Regions from separate parts of the Delftia sp. SD018 genome, predicted to be linked through region 2. Evidence: predicted binding sites of a transcription regulator. Region 2 holds the regulator's gene; each other region holds the start of a gene.
The links. Region 2 encodes HrcA, which represses chaperone genes, less so after heat shock. Its sites were predicted from a motif close to TTAGCACTCNNNNNNNNNGAGTGCTAA; they were not measured.

Region 1 (6,868 bases), 280 kb from region 2:
GCCGAAGGTTTGCAGCAGGCCGCCATGGCCGCGCTGCAGCAGGATGCCGCCACCAGCCTGCAGTACGGCGCCAGCGAAGGCCAGCTTGCGCTGCGCGAAGCCCTGGCCGCGCTGTGCGCCACGCGCGGCATTGCCTGCACGCCGGCCGACATGATCGTGACCACGGGCTCGCAGCAGGCCTTCGACCTGCTGGTCAAGGTGCTGGTGGAGCCCGGCGATCCGGTGCTGGTCGAGGTGCCCGCCTACCCGGCCACGCTGCAGACCCTGAAGCTGGCCCAGGCACAGGTCGTTGCCGTGCCCACGGACGAGCAGGGCCTGGACACCGAGGCCCTGGCCCGCCTGCTGGCGCAGTGGCCCCATGCGCGTGCCCCCAAGCTGCTCTATACCGTGCCCAACTTCTCCAACCCGGGCGGCACCCTGCTGCCCGCGGCGCGGCGCACGGCCCTGGTGGAGCTGGCGCGCCAGCATGGCTTTGTCATCGTCGAGGACGACCCCTATGGCGAGCTGCGCTTTACCGGCCAGCGCGAACCGTCGATCTACGAAACGGGCCTGGCGCTGTGCGGCGCCCAGGCCAATCCCGTGGTTTACCTGTCCAGCCTGTCCAAGACCGTGGCGCCTGCGCTGCGCATCGGCTGGATGCTGGCCGACGCCCAACTGCTGCGCCGCTGCACCATCGCCAAGCAGACGGCCGATCTGTGCACCTCGCCGCTGGCGCAGATGATCGCCGCGCACTATCTGCGCTCGGGCCGCTATGCGCCCCAGCTGGCCCAGGCCTGCGCCGAGTACGCGGCGCGCATGGATGCGCTGTGCTCTGGCATGCAGTCGGCGCTGGGCGATCAGATCCGCTTCGTGCGGCCTGCGGGGGGCATGTTCGTCTGGGCCCAGCTGCTGCCGCCGCAGCGGCTTGCGGGCGACTCCCAGGCCCTGGCCCGTGCGCTGTTCACGGCAGCGGTGGAGCAGGGCGTGCTCTATGTGCCGGGCAAGGCCTTCTTCCCGGCCGATGCGGCAGACAAGGCCGGCCTGTGCATGCGCCTGTCGTATGCGGCGCCCACCGTGCCCCAGATCACCGAGGCCGTGGCACGCCTGGGCCGGGCCTGGGGCCAGGCCGTGTCCTGAAAGACATCGGCAAAAGCGTTCATGCAATGACAAAGGCCGCCCGAGGGCGGCCTTTGTCTTGCTGGGCAAACCGGGCATGGCGCAAGGCCTGCCCGGTTGCGGCGGGCAATTACATGCCCATGCCGCCCATGCCACCCATGCCGCCCATGTCGGGCATGGCAGGGCCGCCTTCAGCCTTGGGAGACTCGGCGATCATGGCTTCGGTCGTCAGCAGCAGCGATGCCACGGAAGCGGCGTTCTGCAGGGCTGTACGCGTCACCTTGGTCGGGTCCAGGATACCCATTTCCAGCATGTCGCCGTAGGTGTCGTTGGCAGCGTTGAAGCCGTAGTTGCCCGAGCCGTTCAGCACGGCGTTGACCACCACCGAGGGCTCGCCACCGGCGTTGGCCACGATTTCGCGCAGGGGCGCTTCGATGGCCTTCATGATCAGCTTGATGCCGGCGTCTTGCTCGGCATCGCCGGTCTTCAGGTCGCCCACGGCTTGCTTGGCACGCAGCAGAGCCACGCCGCCGCCGGCCACGATGCCTTCTTCCACAGCAGCGCGGGTAGCGTGCAGGGCGTCTTCAACGCGGGCCTTCTTTTCCTTCATCTCGACTTCGGTGGCAGCGCCAACCTTGATCACGGCAACGCCGCCAGCCAGCTTGGCCACGCGCTCTTGCAGCTTTTCGCGGTCGTAGTCGCTGGTGGCTTCTTCGATCTGGATGCGGATCTGCTTGACGCGGGCTTCGATTTCAGCAGCTTGGCCAGCACCGTCAATGATGGTGGTGTTTTCCTTGCCGATTTCGATGCGCACTGCCTGGCCCAGGTCTTCCAGGGTCACCTTGTCCAGCGCCAGGCCCACTTCTTCAGCGATGACCTTGCCGCCCGTCAGGATGGCGATGTCTTCCAGCATGGCCTTGCGGCGGTCGCCGAAGCCAGGAGCCTTGACAGCCACAACCTTCAGGATGCCGCGGATGGTGTTGACCACCAGCGTTGCCAGGGCTTCGCCTTCGACGTCTTCTGCAATGATCAGCAGGGGACGGCCGGCCTTGGCCACGGCTTCCAGCGTGGGCAGCAGGTCACGGATGTTGCTGATCTTCTTGTCGAACAGCAGCACGAAGGGGTTGTCCAGCAGGGCAACCTGCTTTTCAGGGTTGTTGATGAAGTAGGGCGACAGGTAGCCGCGGTCGAACTGCATGCCCTCGACGACGTCGAGTTCGTTGGCCAGCGACTTGCCTTCTTCAACGGTGATCACGCCTTCCTTGCCGACCTTGTCCATGGCTTCGGCAATGATGCTGCCCACGGATTCGTCGGAGTTGGCGGAGATCGAGCCGACCTGGGCGATTTCCTTGGAGGTGGTGGTGGCCTTGGATTGCTTCTTCAGCTCTTCCACCAGGGCGGCGACAGCCTTGTCGATGCCGCGCTTGAGGTCCATGGGGTTCAGGCCGGCGGCCACGTACTTGGTGCCTTCGCGGACGATGGCCTGTGCCAGCACGGTGGCGGTGGTCGTGCCATCACCGGCGATGTCGTTGGTCTTGGAGGCCACTTCCTTCACGAGCTGGGCGCCCATGTTCTGCAGCTTGTCCTTGAGTTCGATTTCCTTGGCGACCGAGACACCGTCCTTGGTCACGGTGGGGGCGCCGAAGGAGCGCTCCAGCACCACGTTGCGGCCCTTGGGGCCCAGGGTGACCTTGACCGCGTTGGCCAGGATGTTCACGCCTTCAACCATGCGGGCGCGTGCTTCGCCGCCGAAAACTACGTCTTTTGCTGCCATTTCAATTCTCCGGATTCAGTTGGAAAGTGCGGTTTCGAAGCGCGGATTACTTTTCGACGACTGCGAACAGGTCGTCTTCCTTCATCACCAGCAGTTCGTCGCCATGGACCTTGACGGTCTGGCCGCTGTACTTGCCGAACAGAACGCGGTCACCGACCTTCACGTTCAGAGCGATCACTTCGCCCTTGTCGTTCTTCTTGCCGGGGCCCACTGCCAGCACTTCGCCCTGGTCGGGCTTCTCGGCGGCATTCTCGGGGATCACGATGCCCGAAGCCGTCTTGGTTTCGTTCTCGAGGCGCTTCACGATCACGCGATCGTGCAGGGGACGCAGGTTCATACCAACTCCTAAATCATCAACAAAGTTGAAACAAAGACTTGCCGGCCCGGCGGGCCGGCATTCGAAGCAATGTGGGACAGAGGACTGTTAGCACTCATGCCCAACGAGTGCTAATAATAAGGCAATTCGGCCAGGATTCAAGAGGTAGGGTCGATGTGCCGCAAGACGGCACACCCGGTGCGGCACTAGCGCAAGGGCAGGGGCCGATTCACAACCCCCGCTGCCGCTGCCTTGAAGTTCTCCATGACTTCATCGATCGGCTGACCCATCTGCGCATGGACGATGGCGCCGTCCGCCACCAGGGTGAGCGCAGCGCCCACGGACACGGGATGGCCATCGAACAGGCGATCCAGCACGGACGACATTTCCTGCTTGTGCCGCCGGACCGTTGCCAGGATCTCAGGGTCGGACGAGCCCAGTTCGGCAGCGGCGTTGAGAAAGGCGCAGCCCCGAAAGTCGGGCTGGCCGAACCAGCTCCTGAGGGTGGCGGACAGGGCATCCAACGCGGACGAGCCCGTCGCGGTCGCCTGCGCCAGGCTGGCCTGGAACCAGGAAATCCACCGTTCATGGCGGTAGTCGAGGTACGCCCGGATCAGGTCGTCCTTGCTGGCGTACTGGCGGTAGAAGGTGACTTTGCTGACCGACGACCGCTCGATGATCCGGTCCACACCCGTGGCCCGGATGCCCTCTGCGTAGAAGAGGCCATGGGCTGCCACCAGGATGCGCTCGCGGGGCGGCAATGACTCGAAGGATGGCTCGGAAGTTTTCATGAAGACATTGTAGACAGATCGTTCCACCTCCGTTAGAGTGGCGCATGTAGACAGATCGTTCTACATCTCTTCAAAAGGTCACATCATGGAAACTCGCCCACCCCTGCCCCCGTTCTCGCTCGCAAGCGCCGTCCAAAAGGTCCGTCTGGCCGAGGATGGATGGAACACACGCGATGCGGCCAAGGTCGCGATAGCCTATACCCTCGACACGAAATGGCGCAACCGGGCGGAGTTCGCCAACAGCCGCGCCGAGGCCCAGGCCCTTCTTGAGAGGAAGTGGAAGAAGGAACTTGACTACCGACTGATCAAGGAGCTTTGGCTGTACGCGGAAAACCGGATCGCAGTCCGCTACGCCTATGAGTGGCACGACGATGCCGGGAACTGGTTCCGGTCGTACGGCAACGAGAACTGGGAGTTCGAGGCCGACGGTCTCATGCGCCGGCGCTTCGCATGCATCAACGACATGCCCATCCAGGAGTCGGAGCGCAAGTTCCACTGGCCGCTGGGGCGTCGCCCCGATGACCACCCCGGGCTGTCCGACCTGGGCCTGTAGGCAAAGCCCCGGGCCACGTCCCCAGGCAGCCAGCCGCTGCCGCGGTGGCCTGGGCGAGGATGAGCTCCGCCTTACCGACTCAGCGCCTTGCGGACCTCCGCCTGAAACGCCTCGCTGTTGCGAAGGCGCAGGTACTCCTGGTATGCAGCCCGATATTCCTGCGTTTCGACTCCGTAGGAGATCGATATCTCCGCATGGCGGTCCAATCCGGCGCGGCGCCAGAGTGCGAGATCGGCGATGACTTCGGCGCGGGAAAGCGCAGCGTCCGATGTGGCTGCCGAGGCGTCTTGCGGCTGCGAATAGGCTGCGAAGCAGGTCGAGAAGGCGATGGCCGCAAGCGCCGGCTTCAGGAGGCGTGCGGCTGCAGCAACGGTGGGGGAGGGGGTTGTGTTTGACATGGTTTGACAGATGGAGTGGGTGGAGCCGGGCCATGGCTTCGGCCGCCTGCTTGGACAGGTCGCCTGGGCCGCAGGGGTGTTCGGTTTCTTTGCTGTGTGGAAAGGGGGCTCCTTTCGGGAAGTGGCGGGTTCAGGGGGCAACGCTGGCGGGCAGACCGTGGCTGGCGGCTGCCAATGCCCTGGAAGGCTCCGGCGTCCAGCCGCCGCCCAGCGCCTTGAAGATCGCGACCGTTGATCGCGCCGACTCCGTCCGGGCCAGCGCCTGTGCATCGAGCACGCCCAGCAGGCTTTCATCCGCCTGCAGCACCTCGATCAGGCTGACCACGCCCCTGTCGTAGGCGGCGCCTGCGGCCTGCCGGGCCCGCGTGAGCGCATCCGCGCCCCTGGCGAGCACGGCCATCAGCTCCTGCCGCCTGTCCAGCGAGACCAGGGCGTTCTCCACTTCTTCCGTGGCGCGCAGTACCGACTGCCGGTAGGCGGCAAGGCTTTCCGCCTCCTGTGCCTGCGCCTGGTGGATCTGGGCGTTGATGCGACCGAAGTCGAACAGCCGCCAGCGCAGGCCGCCCACAACGCTGGCCTGCGACGCGCCGGCGCTGAAGAGATTGCCTGCGGAGATGGAGGTGGCGCTGCCGATCAGGCCGCTGATCGACAGCTTCGGGTAGTACTCGGCGATCGCCACGCCGATGCGTGCGTTCGACGCTGCCAGGCGCCGCTCCGCCGCGATGAGGTCCGGGCGTCGCCGCAGCAGATCGCCGGGCGCCTCCGCCAGGGAAAGGGTTGGCAGCACGGGGACCGGGCGGGGATCGGCCAGCTCGGCCCGGTGCGTGCCGGGTGCCGTGGCCAGCATCACGTCCATGGCGTTGAGCGCGGCTTCGAGCGCATTTTCCAGCGGTGGGATGGTTGCTTGCGCCCGCGCAAGTGCCCCCTCGACCTGGCGCAATTGAAGCTCTGATGCCAGGCCTTTGCCAAACCGGAGTTCGACGATGGAGCGCAGTTGCTGCTGGGTTTGCACTTGCGAGCGTGCCACTGCCAGCCGCGACTGCAGGCCGCGAATCTGGATATAGGTGTCCGCAGTCTGGGCGGCCACCGCGAGCCGCACGGCAGTGGCGCCGGCTTCCGATGCCTGGTACTCGGCCAGGGAGGCCTGCCTGGCCCTGCGCAGGCCGCCGAAGAGATCAAGCTCCCAGCTGGCTCCGAGGTTGGCCTCCTGGGCGCTGCCGTAGCGATCGAACCCCGGCATGGAGTCGAGCACCCGGCCCAGCGGAGTCTCGACCGACTGATAGCTCCTGGCCGTTTGCGCCGAGATCTGGGCCGACGGCAGCAACGCAGCTGCCGCCGCATCCAGCCCGGCGCGTGCCTGAAGCACGCGGCCAGCGGCCTGGGCAACATCCAGGTTTTGCTGCAGTGCCGCCGTGACGAGGCGCGCCATCTGCGGATCGCCAAAGGCTGCCCACCAGGCTGCAAGGTCCGTGGAGGAGGCCGGCGAGGGCGGCTTGGTCTCACCCAGAACGCGGCTGCCCATGTAGGCCTGGGGCAGGGCCGGGGCGGGCGGCTGGTAGTCAGGGCCTACCGCACACCCTGCACAGAGGCTGGCGAGCATCAGAAAGACGGGGGCGGCAAGACGCGGCATGTTCAACAGTCAGAAGCGTGGTGACGCTGTGACTATATTCCAAAATAGTCACTTGCATAGTATTTTTTTGATGGAGTAAGCTAGGCCGCATGAGCACCACCAACGTCTATCCGACCTCTGCGCGCGGCCCGGTCGAACACGATGTCCGGCAACAGATCGTGACTGCGGCGAAAGAGCATTTCAGCCGCTACGGCTACGAGAAAACCACGGTGTCCGACCTTGCCAAGGCCATCGGCTTTTCCAAGGCCTACATCTACAAGTTCTTCGAGTCCAAGCAGGTCATCGGCGAGATGATCTGTTCCAACTGCCTG
Region 2 (6,868 bases):
AACGTCCAGCAGCAGGGCATCGGGCGGCTGCGCCTGCCATTGCGCGCGTGCATCGGCCAGCTGCAGGCAGTGGCGCACGGCAATGCCGTCACGCTCCAGCGCATAGCAGACGGTGCGCGCGATGGCGGGGTCGTCCTCCACCAGCAACACGCGCGGGGCGTTCGTCATCGGCAAGCCTTGCATCGCAGTGTTCCGGAGGCGGGGCCTGGCGCTCAGACGTCGTGCGCAAGCAGGTCGGCAGGCTTGAGCGTGGGCCGGCTGTCCAGCGATCGGTGCCGGCACAGCGTGGGCCAGCGCGGGGCGAAGTGCCGCGCCAGTTCTTCGACCAGGAAGACCGAGCGGTGCTGGCCCCCCGTGCAGCCGATGGCCACGGTGACATAGCTGCGGTGGTTGCTGGCCATCATGTCCAGCCAGGACTCCAGGAACTGCTGGATGTCTCGGCGCATCTGGTCCACGCCGGGCTGCTGGCGCAGGAACTCGGCCACAGGCGCGTCCATGCCGGTCAGCGGGCGCAGCTGGGGTTCGTAGTGCGGGTTGGGCAGCATGCGCACATCGAACACATAGTCGGAATCCGAGGGCAGGCCGTGCTTGAAGCCGAAGGACTGGAAGACCAGCGTCATCTGGCCCACCGGGGCTGCAATCAGCTCCTTGATATAGCTTTGCAGCTGGGACGAGCGCAGATGGCTGGTGTCGATGACATGCGACTTCTCGCGCAGGTCGCCCAGCAGCTCGCGCTCGGTTTCTATGTCCTGCACCAGGGCGCGGCGGCCTTCGGCGACCGGCCCCTGCGACAGCGGATGGCGGCGCCGGGTTTCGGAGAAGCGCCGCACCAGGGTGCCCGTGGTGGCGTCCAGAAAGACCAGGTGGGGCACGACGCCCTGGCGCTGCAGCCGTTCCAGCTGGCCGGGCAGGTGGGGCAGTCCGCCGGCGCTGCGCGCATCCATGGCGATGGCCACCTTGTTGCTGTGGCGGCCATGCTCCAGTTCGACGAAGGCGGACAGCAGCTCGGGGGGCAGGTTGTCCACGCAGTAGTAGCCGGCATCCTCCAGCGCATGCAGGGCGACGGATTTGCCCGATCCGGACATCCCGGTGATCAGCACGATCTCAAGCGACATGGCATCAGCCTCCATTGGTGTTGCGCGCGCCGTTGGCCGCGCGTCCCGGCTTGGACCGTGTGCGGTCGGCATCGGACTGTGGCCGCTGCCGACCGGCCCGTCGCGGGGGTGGGCGGGGTGCAGGTGCCTGGCGCGCCATGGCCAGCATTTCGCGGGCATGGGCCATCGTGGTTTCGGACTGTCGCTCGCCACCCAGCATGCGCGCCAGCTCGGCCTCGCGTGCGGCGCTGTCCAGCGGCTGCACGGTGCTGAGCGTGCCTTGCCTGGCGCGCTGCTTGGCCACCAGGTAGTGCTGGTCGGCGCAGGCGGCAACCTGCGGCAGATGGGTGACGGACAGCACCTGCCGCGATCGGCCCAGTGCGTGCATGAGGCGGCCCACGGTCTCGGCAACGGCGCCGCCAACGCCGGAGTCCACCTCGTCGAAGATCAGGGTGCCGGCCTCGCCCAGCTCGCTGGTGGTCACGGCAATCGCCAGCGAAATGCGCGACAGCTCGCCGCCCGACGCCACCTTGGCAATCGGCTTGGGACTGGCGCCCGGGTGGCCGGCAACCAGAAAGGCCACGCTGTCCACGCCAAAGGCTCCAGGGGAGTCGGCCGTGGACAGGGCGGCCTCGAACAGGCCGCCTTCCATGCCCAGGCCCTGCATGGCCTGGGTGATGGCGCGCGACAGGCGTGGCGCAGCCAGGGCGCGCTGCTGTGACAGCACCCGGGCGCTGGCCTGGTAGTGCTGCTGCGCCGATTGCTCGGCCGCATGAAGGGCCTCGATGTCCACGGCGGCGTCCAGCTGCTGCAGTTCCTGGCGCCATCCGGCCAGCAGCGCGGGCAATTCATCGGGCGTGCGGCGGTAGCGGCGCGCCAATTGCATCCACAGCGACAGGCGTTCATCGAGCTCGGCCAGGCGCTCGGGGTCCAGGTCGGCGCGGCGCAGATAGCTTTGCAGCGAATGGCGCGCATCCTGCGCCTGGGCCATGCATGAGGCCAGCACGTCGGCAATGTTCTGGAAGTCGGGCTCCAGGTGCTCCTGGTTCTGGATCAGGTGGCTGGCGCGGCCCAGCGGAGTGATCACGCCGGCCTCGTCGTCCTCCAGCATCTGCAGCGTGGTCTGGGCGGTGTCGATCAGGGTCTGGGCATGGGACAGGCGCGTGTGCTGGGCATTGAGCTCGTCCCACTCGTCGGCCTGCGGGGCCAGCTTGTCGAGTTCGGTGATCTGCCACTGCAGCCGCTCGCGCTCGCGCTGCAGGCTGTCCTGAGCGGATTGCGCATGCTGCAGCGCCTGCCGGGCCTGGGACCAACGGCTCCAGCAGCCCTGGACCTCGCGGCTGTCGATGCCCGCATAGGCGTCCAGCAGCGCGCGCGCCGCATCGGGCCGCGTGAGGCTTTGCCAGGCATGCTGACCGTGGATGTCGATGAGTTGCTCACCCAGGGCGCGCAGCTGCGTGGCCGTGGCTGGTGTGCCGTTGATCCAGGCGCGGCTGCGGCCCTGGGTGTCCACCGTGCGCCGCAGCAGCAGGCCGCTGTCCTCGCAGGCCAGGCCTGCGGCCTCCAACCAGGGGCGCAGCCGCGCGCAGCCGTCGAACTCCACGCAGATGTCGGCCTGGGTGCAGCCTTCACGCACCACGTCGGCGTCGGCGCGGGCGCCCAGGGCCAGCTGCAATGCGTCGATCAGGATGGATTTGCCGGCGCCGGTCTCCCCGGTCAGCACGGTGAAGCCCGCATGCCAGTCCAGATCCAGGGCCTGCACGATCACGAAGTCGCGCAGAACGATGCGCTTGAGCGCCATGGTCAGGCGCCTCCCTCGTTCCAGCCCAGTTTCTTGCGCAGCGTGGCGAAGTAGTTCCAGCCCTTGGGATGCAGAAAGCGCACGCTGTGGTGGGCGCGGCTAACGAGGATGCGGTCGCCGTGCTGCAGCGAGGCCAGGGACTGCATGTCGAAATTGGCGCTGACATCGCGCCCGGCCACGACCTCGATCGTGACCTCGTTGGCATCGGACAGCACGATGGGGCGGTTGGACAGGTTGTGCGGCGCAATGGGTGCCATGACCCAGGCGGGGATGGAAGGGTGCATCATCGGCCCGCCAGCGGACAGGGCATAGGCCGTGGAGCCCGTGGGCGTGGCCACGATCAGGCCGTCGGCGCGCTGGTTGGAGACAAAGCGGCCACCCACCTCGATGCGCAGCTCCACCATGCCCGAGGTGCCGCCGCGGTTGACCACCACGTCGTTCATGGCCAGGGCCTCGAACACGCACTGGCCGTCGCGGATCACGCGGGCGCACATCAGGGGACGCAGGTCCTCCTCGTATTCGCCCTGCAGCATGGGCGTGAGCGTGGCCTCGAAGTCCTCCAGCGCGATGTCGGTGACAAAGCCCAGGCGGCCCTGGTTCACCCCGATCAGGGGCGTTCCGTATTGCGCCAGGTGCCGGCTCACGCCGAGCATGGTGCCGTCGCCGCCGACGACCAGGCCCAGGTCGCAATGCCTGCCCAGGCCATCGACATCGAGGGTGGGGTAGTCTGTGAGCCCTGCGTGCAGGGCCGATTGGGTATCAAGCACGACTTCGCAGCCCTGGCGCCTGAGGAAGTCCGCAATGCGCTCAAGCGCGTTGCTGGCATTCTCGGACGGGGCGCTTGCGCTGGGAGCGTGGTACTTCCCGATCAAGGCAACGTGGCGAAACGTGGACGTCATTTCTGGAAATTACATCATTAAAATCATCACATGCTCGACGAACGTGCCAAGTTGTTGCTCAAAGCGCTGATCGAGCGTTATATCGCTGACGGCCAGCCTGTGGGCTCGCGAACCCTGTCGCGTGCGTCGGGGCTTGAATTGTCGCCTGCCACGATACGCAATGTGATGGCTGACCTCGAAGACCTGGGGTTGATCATCAGCCCGCACACCTCGGCGGGCCGCATTCCGACCGCCCGGGGCTACCGGCTGTTCGTGGACACCATGCTCACTGCAGACCGTGCCGATATCGTGACGCCCGAGCTCGCGCCCGAGCAGCCGCAGAAAGTCATCGCCAACGCCGCCAACCTGCTGTCCAGCCTTTCCCAGTTCGTGGGCGTGGTGCTGGTGCCGCGCCGCACCTCGGTGTTCAAGCACATCGAATTCGTGCGGCTGTCGGAGCGGCGTTTTCTGGTCATCATCGTATCGCCCGACGGTGACGTGCAAAACCGCGTCATCTTCACCGACGTGGACTACTCGTCCTCGCAGCTGATCGAAGCCTCCAACTTCCTCAACAGCCACTACGCGGGCCTGGCCATGGAAGAGGTGCGCGAGCGCCTCAAGGGCGAGGTGGAGCTGCTGCGCGGCGAGGTGGCCACGCTCATGCAGGCGGCCGTCAACATCGGCACGGAAGCGATGACCAGCGCCCAGGAGGACGTGGTCATCGCGGGCGAGCGCAACCTGCTGTCGGTCAGCGATTTCTCCAGCGACATGGGCAATCTGCGCCGCGCCTTCGACCTGTTCGAGCAAAAGACCCAGATCCTCAGGCTGCTGGACTTTTCCAGCCAGGCGGAAGGCGTGCGCATCTACATCGGCGGTGAAAGCCAGGTCGTGCCTTTTGAGGAGCTGTCCGTGGTCAGCGCGCCCTACGAGCTCGACGGCAAGGTGGTGGGCACGCTGGGCGTGATCGGGCCCACCCGCATGCACTACGACCGCATGATCCAGATCGTGGACATCACCTCCAAGCTCGTCAGCAATGCGCTGAGTCACAAGCGCTGAGTCCTGCGGGTTAGGCTCTACAATAGTTGTTTGCCATGGCCTGCATCCGTGCTGCCTTGGTGAATCAGGGGCCTTAGCTCATGCTTGGTTAGAGCAGCGGACTCATAATCCGTTGGTGCCCAGTTCGACTCTGGGAGGCCCTACCATCCATTGGTATGAAAAGCCTGCCGCCTTTCCGGGCGGCAGGCTTTTTTGCTGGGCGCACGGCGCTGCATGGCGATGCCATCGCCCGGTTGCCAGGGAATGCGGTCGCCGGGTTTTTTGCAGAAATATGGCGCTTTTGTCCGGGAGCCCCAAAACCCGCTGCTACAATGCGAAGCGTTGCGGCTGTAGCTCAGCTGGATAGAGTACTTGGCTACGAACCAAGGGGTCGTGGGTTCGATTCCTGCCAGCCGCACCAAAAAACGCAAAGCCCTGAAGTTGAAAGACTTCAGGGCTTTTTCGTTTTCCGTATCCGCCTCCCTGGGCGGTCAGGTCAGGCCTTTTCCGCTTTCGGCAGCACGATGCTGAAGGCGCTGCCCTGGCCGGGCGTGCTTTCTATCTCAAGCTGCCCGCCATGTCGGGCGGCCACGGTGCGCACGAAGGCCAGGCCCAGGCCCACGCCGTCGAGGTGCTGGTGATGGTCCAGGCGTTCGAACGGCTGGCTCAGCCGGGCGACGGCCTTCCCATCCATGCCGGGCCCGTGGTCCCGGATGGTGATGCGGCAATGGCCTGCGTCCTGCTGCAGCAGGCATTGCACCGTGGCGGGGTTTGCCTGATCTGCGCGCGCTCCGTATTTGATGGCGTTGCCGATCAGGTTGACGGCCGCGCGGTGGAGCATGCCCGCATCGCCCAACACGGGGCATTCCTGTTCGGGCAGGTGGAACTCCAGCTGCACGTGGGCCGCAGAGGCCTGGGCCCAGCAGCTTTCCACGGCTTGGTCCAGCACCAGGCCCAGGTCCAGCCGTTCCCGGCGCAGCGCCTGCTGCTGGGCGCGTGCCAGGTGCACGAAATCGTCGGCCAGCTGCAGGGAGGCCTGGGCATAGCCTTCGATGCGCGGCAGCAGGAGGCCGAGGTCGGGCGCCTGTACGGCGCCGCGCTGCATCTCCAGCAAGGTGATGATGGACGCCACGGGCGCCCGGATGTCGTGCGAGATGAACTGCATGGCCAGGTCGCGCTGGGCCTGGGCGCTGCGCAGATCGCTGATATCGACCAGGGTGATCAGCCAGCCCGTGGTGGGCGGTGCCTCGAAGGTCTGGGTCAGCAGCATCAGGCTGCGTCCCATGGGGTCGCGCCCCTCGCTGCTGGGCGGCAGGCCGTGGGTGGCAAGTGCCTCGGGCGTGAGCAAGGGCTGGCCGGCGGATGCGCCGGCTGCCGTCTCCAGTGCCCGCAGACCATCGAGCAGCCGGGGCAGGGCATCGCCGGCCCTGAGGCCATGCCCCAGGCTGCGCGCATAGGCGTGGGCTGCGGCATTGGCCAGCAGCACATGGCCCTGCCGGTCGCAGACAAAGGTGGGCGAGGGCAGCTGGCGCAGGCTTTCGCTGACGAAATGGTGCAGGGCGCGCAGTTGGCGCGAAGCCTGCTCCACGGCCGCGATGCGCTGGTCCAGCAGGTCGCCGCCCAGGCGCAGCGCGGTGGGCAGGCCCTGCCCCTGCAGGTCGCGCAGCTCCAGCGCCAGAAAGCGCGCGGCGGCGCGCAGGCGCAGCCAGCTCCATAGCGGATAGGCCAGGGCCAGGCCCAGCAGGCCGGCTGCAGGCGCCGTCTGCACCTGCCACAGGCGCGGTGCAAGCCCGGCCAGCGAAAGGCAGGCCAGGGCCAGCAGCGCGCAGGCCAGCATGCCGCCCGACGGGCCCAGCCAGGCCAGGGCCAGCAGGGCCAGCAGCACGGCTGCCGCATTGAGCGCGCGGTTGAGCATGGCCGACGCGGGATGCACATGCGAGCCCTGCAGGCTGCCGTTGAGCACATGGGCCAGCATCTCCACGCTGGAGATGGGCCGCGCGCTGGTGCCCAGCGGTGCGGTGAAGCGGCTGCCCAGGCCGGTGGCCGTCGTGCCGATGAGC
Region 3 (6,868 bases), on a different contig from region 2:
AGCGACTGCAGGTCGCGCCAGTGGCGCAGCCGGGGCAGCCGTGGCTGGACGTGGCGAGCAGGCGGTCGGCTCATTCCGTCCTGGGCCGGGCCGTGGCGGGCAGTGCCACGCGCGTGCGCATCAGCCGGTCCATGAAGGCCAGCGCAAAGCCGTAGTTGCCATTGGGCCGGGCATGGTGCAGATGGTGGCGCCGGCTGGCGGCCAGCGCATGTGTGTCGGACACCCCGGGAAAGAAGTCGTAGTTGGAGTGGCCTATGACGTTCAGCAGCAGGCTGAGTACCGGCACCGAGGCCAGCGACCAAAAGCTGAAGTCATGCACCACCATGGGCAGCAGGATGACGTTGCCCAGCATCAGCGCCTCGATGGGATGGAAGCTGTAGGTGGACCACGGCGTGGTGACGATGGAGCGGTGGTGGTCACCATGAAAGCGCCCCAGCAGCCGCGTATGCAGCAGGCGGTGGTTGATCCAGAAGTGCACATCGTTCCAGATCAGCAGCACCACGATTTCGATGGCAATGCGCCAGGGGCCTGCATCGGGCTCCAGCCGCGCCCAACCCAATTGCAGAAGGCCCCAGGGCACGATCATGCCGATGCCGAAGATCAGCACCGAATGCAGCGACTGGCGCCATTCGCGGCGCAACTGGTCGGGCTTGAGCGGGCGCGTGTCCAGCACGCGGCCCACGCCGCGCCGCTGCAGCCAGCGCGTGAGCGCCGTCATGCCCCAGCCGCCGGCCGTGTACAGCACGCCGAAGAAGAGCAGGCCCCAGGCCATGACCTGCCAGGCGTTGAGTTCGGTGAAGGCTTGGGCAGCGGTCATGGCAGTGTGATCGAGCACGTCATTGCGCGTGGATTCCCTGTTCGCGGATGATGCGGCCCAGTGCCGTCACGTCCTGGCGTATGCGCAGGGCCAGGCCCTCGGGCGAGCTGCCGACAGCCTGCCAGCCCTGGGCGGCCAGGCGTGCACGCATCTCGGGCGAGCGCACGATCTCGCTGACCGCTTCGGCCAGCTTCTGCACATGGGCGGCGGGCATGGCCTTGGGCGCGGCCACGGCGTTCCAGATCTCCAGATCGAAATCCCCCACGCCCAGCTCCTTGAGGCTGGGCAGTCCCGGCGCCAGCGGGCTGCGCGCGGCCGAGGTCACGGCCACGCCGCGCAGCTTGCCGGCCTGCACCTGGGCCATCGCCAGTGCGGGCGGCAGCATGGACAGCTGCAGGTCGCCGCCCTGGATGGCGTTGAACACCTGCGGATAGCCGGGGTAGGGAATGTGTTCGGGCCTGAGCGCGGAGCGGCTCTTGAGCAGCTCCATGCCCAGGTGGCCCACCGTGCCCACGCCAGGGGAGCCGTAGCTCCAGCGGCTGCCGGCCTGGGCAGCGGCCTCCAGGAAGGCCCGGCCCTCGGGCGCGCCGGCCGGCGCCACCAGCACCAGGGGCGCCACGCCGATCAGGCTGACGGGCTGCAGGTCCTTGACGGGGTCGTAGCGCACGGCAGGGTTGAGCAGGCGGGCAATCGTCAGATTGCCGTTGATCATTACGCTGAAGGTATGGCCGTCGCGCGCACGGGCCACCTGCTCGCCTGCGATGTTGCCGCCTGCGCCCACCTTGTTCTCGACGATCACGGGCTGGCCCAGGCGCTTTTCCAGCGGCTCGGCCAGTGCGCGCGCCGTGAGGTCCGGGGAAGATCCTGCGGGAAAGCCGACAATCAGGTGCAGCGGCTTGCTGGGCCAGCTGTCGCCCGCCACGGCAGCGCAAGGCAGCAGGGCCGAGGCCAGGGCGGTGGCCAAGGCATTGGCGAAGAGGCGGCGTAGTGGCGAGATGGCGCTGGCGGGCATGGGGTGCGTAGGGGCCGCAAAGGCTGCGGGCAATAAAAAACCCGGAGATTATCCGGGTTTGTCGTGAAGCGGCCTGTCAGCCCAGGCCGTCAGGCCATCAGGCGAACTCGGCCAGGGCCTTCTTCATCTTCTTCATGGCAGCCACCTCGATCTGGCGGATGCGCTCGGCGCTGACACCGTACACGGCGGCCAGCTCATGCAGCGTCATGCCGCCCGAGCCGTCGTCGTTGACCTTGAGCCAGCGCTCCTCGACGATGCGGCGGCTGCGGTCGTCCAGCGAATCCAGCGCCATGGCAATGCCGTCGGTGGCCAGGTGGTCGCGCTGGCGCGACTCGATCATGGCCGTGGGTTCGTGGGCGCCATCGGCCAGGTAGGCGATGGGGCCGAAGGCCTGCTCGCCATCGTCGCTGGGCGAGGGGTCCAGCAGCACGTCGCCACCGGCCAGGCGCGTTTCCATCTCCATGACTTCTTCGCGCTTGACGTTGAGCTTCTCGGCCACGGCGTCGATCTCGCCCGAGGTCAGCGTGTCACGCAGCATGGCGCCATCCTCGGCCATGGCGGCGTCGGACTTCAGGCCCTGCTTCATGGAACGCAGGTTGAAGAACAGCTTGCGCTGGGCCTTGGTCGTGGCGACCTTGACCATGCGCCAGTTCTTGAGGATGTACTCGTGGATCTCGGCCTTGATCCAGTGCATGGCGTAGCTCACCAGGCGCACGTTCTGATCGGGGTCGAAGCGCTTGACGGCCTTCATCAGGCCCACGTTGCCTTCCTGGATCAGGTCACCGTGGGGCAGGCCGTAGCCCAGGTACTGGCGCGAGATGGACACCACCAGGCGCAGGTGGGACATCACCAGACGCCCTGCGGCATCCAGATCGCTGTGTTCTTTGAGCTTGCGGGCGTAGTCCTGCTCTTCCTCAAGGGTGAGCATGGGCAGGCGGTTGACCGCGGAAATGTAGGCATCCAAATTGCCCAGAGGCGGCACCAGGGCCCAGGGGTTAGCGGGTGCCAAGGTGGTCGCAATGGAGCCGGAGGCGTTTGTCATTGCAGAGTTCCTTTCTTCCATTCCTTCATATTAGCACTCGTTATGACCGAGTGCTAAAGCCAAAGTTCCGTGGGTTTTTCAGACGGTTGCACTCATTTTTGGAGTGCCAAAAGTCGTTTGTGCCTAGTCTGAGCGATTTTTGGAAACCCTGCTTGCCAGCGGTGGGCGCATATTGCTGGGAGAGCATTACAGTTTTTCCAGCAGGCTTTCAATCTGCCGGCCCAGTTGCAGCAAGGCCGGGTGCAGCTCCTGCACGATGGCCGGCAAAGGCTCCGTGGTGGAGACGCTGCAGTTCAGGACATAGATGGCATCGGGTGTCACCAGCGGCGTGGCCAGCGCAACCACTTCCGGCTGCCACGATGCGGCGCAGAAGCCTTGGCTTTTCACGGACTTGATCGCCGCCTGGATCTGCTGCTCCAGCGCAGGCCATTGGGCGCCCCTCTTGAGCCTGAAGCTGTCGAGCAAGGCCTTGCGCCTGGCCGATGGCGCCGCTGCCAGGTAGGCACGCCCCAGTGATGTCAGTTCCATGGGAACGCGCTGGCCCGAGACCACATGCCTGAGCACGATCCGGCGGTTGTAGCGGATGGATTCCAGGTAGACCATCTCGTCCCGGTCGGGACATGCCAGGCCCACGTTGATCCGGCGTGTCTCGGCGAGGGTGCGCATCAGGGGCGCCGCAATCGAGAGCACCGTCGAGCCCGTGCGCATGGCGTGCGCCAGGCTCAGGACCGCCGGGGCCAGGCGAAAGGCCCGGCTTGGGTGGTCGGCCTGCAGCATGCCGCAGCCCACCAGGGTCTGCGTCAGCCGGGTGACCGTGGCCTTGGACAGGCCGGTGCGTTCCGCCAGGTCGCTGTTGCCCAGCAGCTCCGAGCCGGGCCTGAACGCACGGAGTATTTCGACGCCTCTTTCCAGGGAGCGGTTGCTCGGGGACTGTCCCGGCTTGTCATGGAGGATGGGGGATCGCCTGTTCGTCATGCTGCTGCCGCTGGTGGGAGGGCGCGCTTGCCCCGATGTCGAAAGCTGTGTTCTTCCTGCCCGGGTACGGGCGCCTGATGGAAGCCAAGTATTCCACCGAATGCAAGGGAAATGCAGCCGCAGGCTCTGGCGCGCCCGGTTTGGAATTTCACTGGTTGGAATATGGGGGGTCACAAGTGCGGTGCGTTTCCCTAAGCTTTCACAAGCCAGTCGCCAGCGTCATCGCAACGCTGGCGCAGTGACCGGACCTCTGTCCATAGAACCAGGAGACACACCATGCCCAGTTTCGCCGCCCGCCGTTGTGCAAGGGCCATTGCGTTCATTGCCGTGCTCGCGACTGTCTGCAGCGCAGCATCTGCAGCATTCCCGGAAAAGCCAGTGCGCCTCGTCGTGCCCTTTGCGCCAGGCGGTGGAACGGACCTGATCGCCCGCACGCTGGGGGCCGAGATGGCCAAGGACCTGGGCCAGCCCGTCATCGTGGACAACAAGCCCGGTGCCGGCACGATCATCGGCACCGACAACGTTGCCAAGAGTGCGCCGGACGGATATTCCGTGGTCGTGGCTTCGTTCGCGCACGCTGTCAATCCGGCGTTGCAGGCCAAGCTGCCGTACGGGAGCAACAAGGCCTTTGCTCCGGTGATCCTGATCGGCCGCGGCCCCAACGTGCTGGTGGTGCCCGCCGCCAGCCCGTACAAGACGGTGGCGGACGTGATGGCCGCCGCCAAGGCCAGTCCCGACAAGCTGACCTATGCCTCGCAGGGCGCCGGGACGTCGGCGCATCTGGCCGGGGAGCTGTTTGCCAACCTTGCCAAGGTCAGGCTCACCCATGTGCCCTACCGCGGCGCAGGCCCGGCGCTCACCGATCTCATGGGCGGGCAGGTGGACATGATGTTTGCCACGGCGGCGGCGGTATCCACCTTCATCGACAACGGCAAGCTGCGCGTGCTGGGTGTCACCACGGTCGAGCCGTCTGCGGCCTTCAAGAACGTGCCACCCATCGCCGTCACCGTCCCGGGCTACCGCGTCGAGAGCTGGTACGGCCTGTACGCGCCGGCAGCCACACCTGCCGCCGTGATCGATCGCCTGAACGCCGCGGCCCGCAAGGCGGCCCGCTCGCCGGACTTCGTTCGCAAGCTGGAGCACGAGGGCCTGATGGTCAATGCCGGACCTGCGGCGGAACTGGACACCTATGTGCAGGCCGAGGAAAAGCGCTGGGCGCAGATCGTCAAGCAAAACAACATCCATCCCGATTGATCGCACTGGCTGCGATCGCTTTCAAAGCACGCCATGAACTACGAACTGATCCAACTGAATGTCGCCGACGCGGTGGCAACCCTGACCCTGAACCGCCCCGACAAGCGCAACGCCATGAGTGACGACATGCGCACCGAGTTCATCGATGCCCTGGAGCGCGTGGCGGCAGACAAGGCCATCAAGGCCCTGGTGCTGACAGGCGCGGGCAAGGGATTTTGCGCAGGCGGGGACATCGCCGGAATGCAAAGGCGCATGAATGCTCCCGCGGGCGAGGTGGGCTTCAACGGCTGGCAACGCCAGCAGCGCGTGCACCATGTCCAGGCCCTGCTGCACACCATGCCCAAGCCCGTGATCGCCGCCGTCAACGGCGCAGCGTCGGGCCTGGGGGCAGACACGGCGCTGGCCTGCGACTTCGTGATCGCCAGCGAATGGGCCAGCTTCGCGTGGAGCTATGTGCTGCGCGGCATCATCCCGGACGGCGGGGGCATGTACTTCCTGCCGCGCCGTGTGGGCCTGGCCAAGGCCAAGGAGCTGATCTTCACGGGCCGCCAGGTCAAGCTGCCGGAAGCCCTGGCCCTGGGCATCGTGGACCGCCAGGCCAGTGCCGAGACCTTGGTGGCAGACGCCCAGGTCTGGGCGCGCGAGCTTTCCTCGGCTTCTTCCACCGCGCTGGCCTTGACCAAGACCATCCTGAACCAGAGCTTCGAGCTGTCTTCGCACGATGTCTTCGCCCAGGGCAGCCAGGCCCAGGGCATCTGCTACACCAGCAGTGAACACCGTGCATCGGTGGAGGCCTTCCTGGCCAAGACGGCCGGCAAGGAGTGATGCCATGAGCGAAGCCATTGCCAAGCTGCTGTCGCCGCGCAGTGTCGCCGTCATAGGCGCCTCTGCCGACCTGAAAAAGACCACGGGCCGCCCGGTGGCTTACCTGCAAAAGCACGGGTTTGCCGGCCGCATTCTTCCCGTCAATCCGCGCGTGGAGCGCATCGGCGATCTGGCCTGCTATCCCGATGTGGCCTCGTTGCCTGAAGTGCCCGATGTGGCCGTCGTGCTGCTGGGCGCCGAGCGTGCGCACCAGGCCGTCAGGGAGCTGTCGGCGCTGGGCTGCGCGGCAGCCATCGTGCTGGCCAGCGGCTATACGGAAACGGGCGAGGACGGGGCGCACCGCCAGCGGCAGCTGATCGAGGCGGCCGGCAGCATGCGCCTGCTGGGGCCCAACACCATCGGGCTGGTCAACCTGACCGACCGGATCGTGCTGTCGCCCTCGGGCGCGCTGGAGATGGACGAGTTCCCCGTCGGAGGCATCGGCGTCGTCTCGCAAAGCGGCGGCATCCTGGGCTCGCTGCTGTCGCGTGCCGCCGCGCGTGGCATCGGCCTGTCCAAGCTCATCTCCACCAGCAACGAAGTGGATCTGGAACTGGCCGACTTCATAGACCACCTGGCCGATGACCCGGCCACCAAGGTGATCGCGCTGTATGTGGAGACGGTGCGCCATCCCGCCAGGTTCCGTGCCGCCTGCCTGAAGGCCGCGCGTGCCGGCAAGCCCGTGGTGGCCTTCAAGATCGGCCGCTCCGAGGCCGGCGCCAAGGCCGCCGTATCGCACACGGGCGCCATGGCCGGTGCGGATCGCATGTACGACGCGCTGTTCCGGCAGGTCGGCGTGATTCGTGCGCAAAGCTTTTCCGACCTGCTGGACGTGCCCGCTGCGCTGGCCACGGGCCGCAGGCTGCGCGGCAGGCGCATCGCCATCCTGACGTCCACCGGCGGT

Region 1: a site for HrcA is predicted at 3,294-3,320, ahead of INR38_RS01220 (co-chaperone GroES). Genes of this name have one in related genera too.
Region 3: a site for HrcA is predicted at 2,902-2,928, ahead of rpoH (RNA polymerase sigma factor RpoH). Genes of this name have one in related genera too.

The regions. Positions count from the first base shown of each region.
Region 1 covers NZ_JADDRN010000001.1:266,563-273,430, forward strand. The annotation lists gene INR38_RS01210 (PLP-dependent aminotransferase family protein) at 1-1,116, shown strand, start outside; gene groL (chaperonin GroEL) at 1,226-2,869, opposite strand; gene INR38_RS01220 (co-chaperone GroES) at 2,916-3,206, opposite strand; gene INR38_RS01225 (TetR/AcrR family transcriptional regulator) at 3,392-3,976, opposite strand; gene INR38_RS01230 (DUF1348 family protein) at 4,062-4,529, shown strand; gene INR38_RS01235 (DUF4148 domain-containing protein) at 4,601-4,927, opposite strand; gene INR38_RS01240 (efflux transporter outer membrane subunit) at 5,058-6,557, opposite strand; gene INR38_RS01245 (TetR/AcrR family transcriptional regulator) at 6,647-6,868, shown strand, end outside.
Region 2 covers NZ_JADDRN010000001.1:546,874-553,741, forward strand. The annotation lists gene creB (two-component system response regulator CreB) at 1-168, opposite strand, end outside; gene rapZ (RNase adapter RapZ) at 213-1,115, opposite strand; gene recN (DNA repair protein RecN) at 1,120-2,895, opposite strand; gene INR38_RS02505 (NAD kinase) at 2,898-3,794, opposite strand; gene hrcA (heat-inducible transcriptional repressor HrcA) at 3,825-4,829, shown strand; tRNA gene INR38_RS02515 (tRNA-Ile) at 4,897-4,975, shown strand; tRNA gene INR38_RS02520 (tRNA-Arg) at 5,153-5,229, shown strand; gene INR38_RS02525 (CHASE2 domain-containing protein) at 5,305-6,868, opposite strand, start outside.
Region 3 covers NZ_JADDRN010000009.1:153,146-160,013, forward strand. The annotation lists gene INR38_RS11695 (fatty acid desaturase) at 1-74, opposite strand, end outside; gene INR38_RS11700 (sterol desaturase family protein) at 71-817, opposite strand; gene INR38_RS11705 (tripartite tricarboxylate transporter substrate binding protein) at 837-1,829, opposite strand; gene rpoH (RNA polymerase sigma factor RpoH) at 1,927-2,871, opposite strand; gene INR38_RS11715 (IclR family transcriptional regulator) at 3,058-3,846, opposite strand; gene INR38_RS11720 (tripartite tricarboxylate transporter substrate binding protein) at 4,123-5,100, shown strand; gene INR38_RS11725 (enoyl-CoA hydratase/isomerase family protein) at 5,134-5,925, shown strand; gene INR38_RS11730 (acetate--CoA ligase family protein) at 5,930-6,868, shown strand, end outside.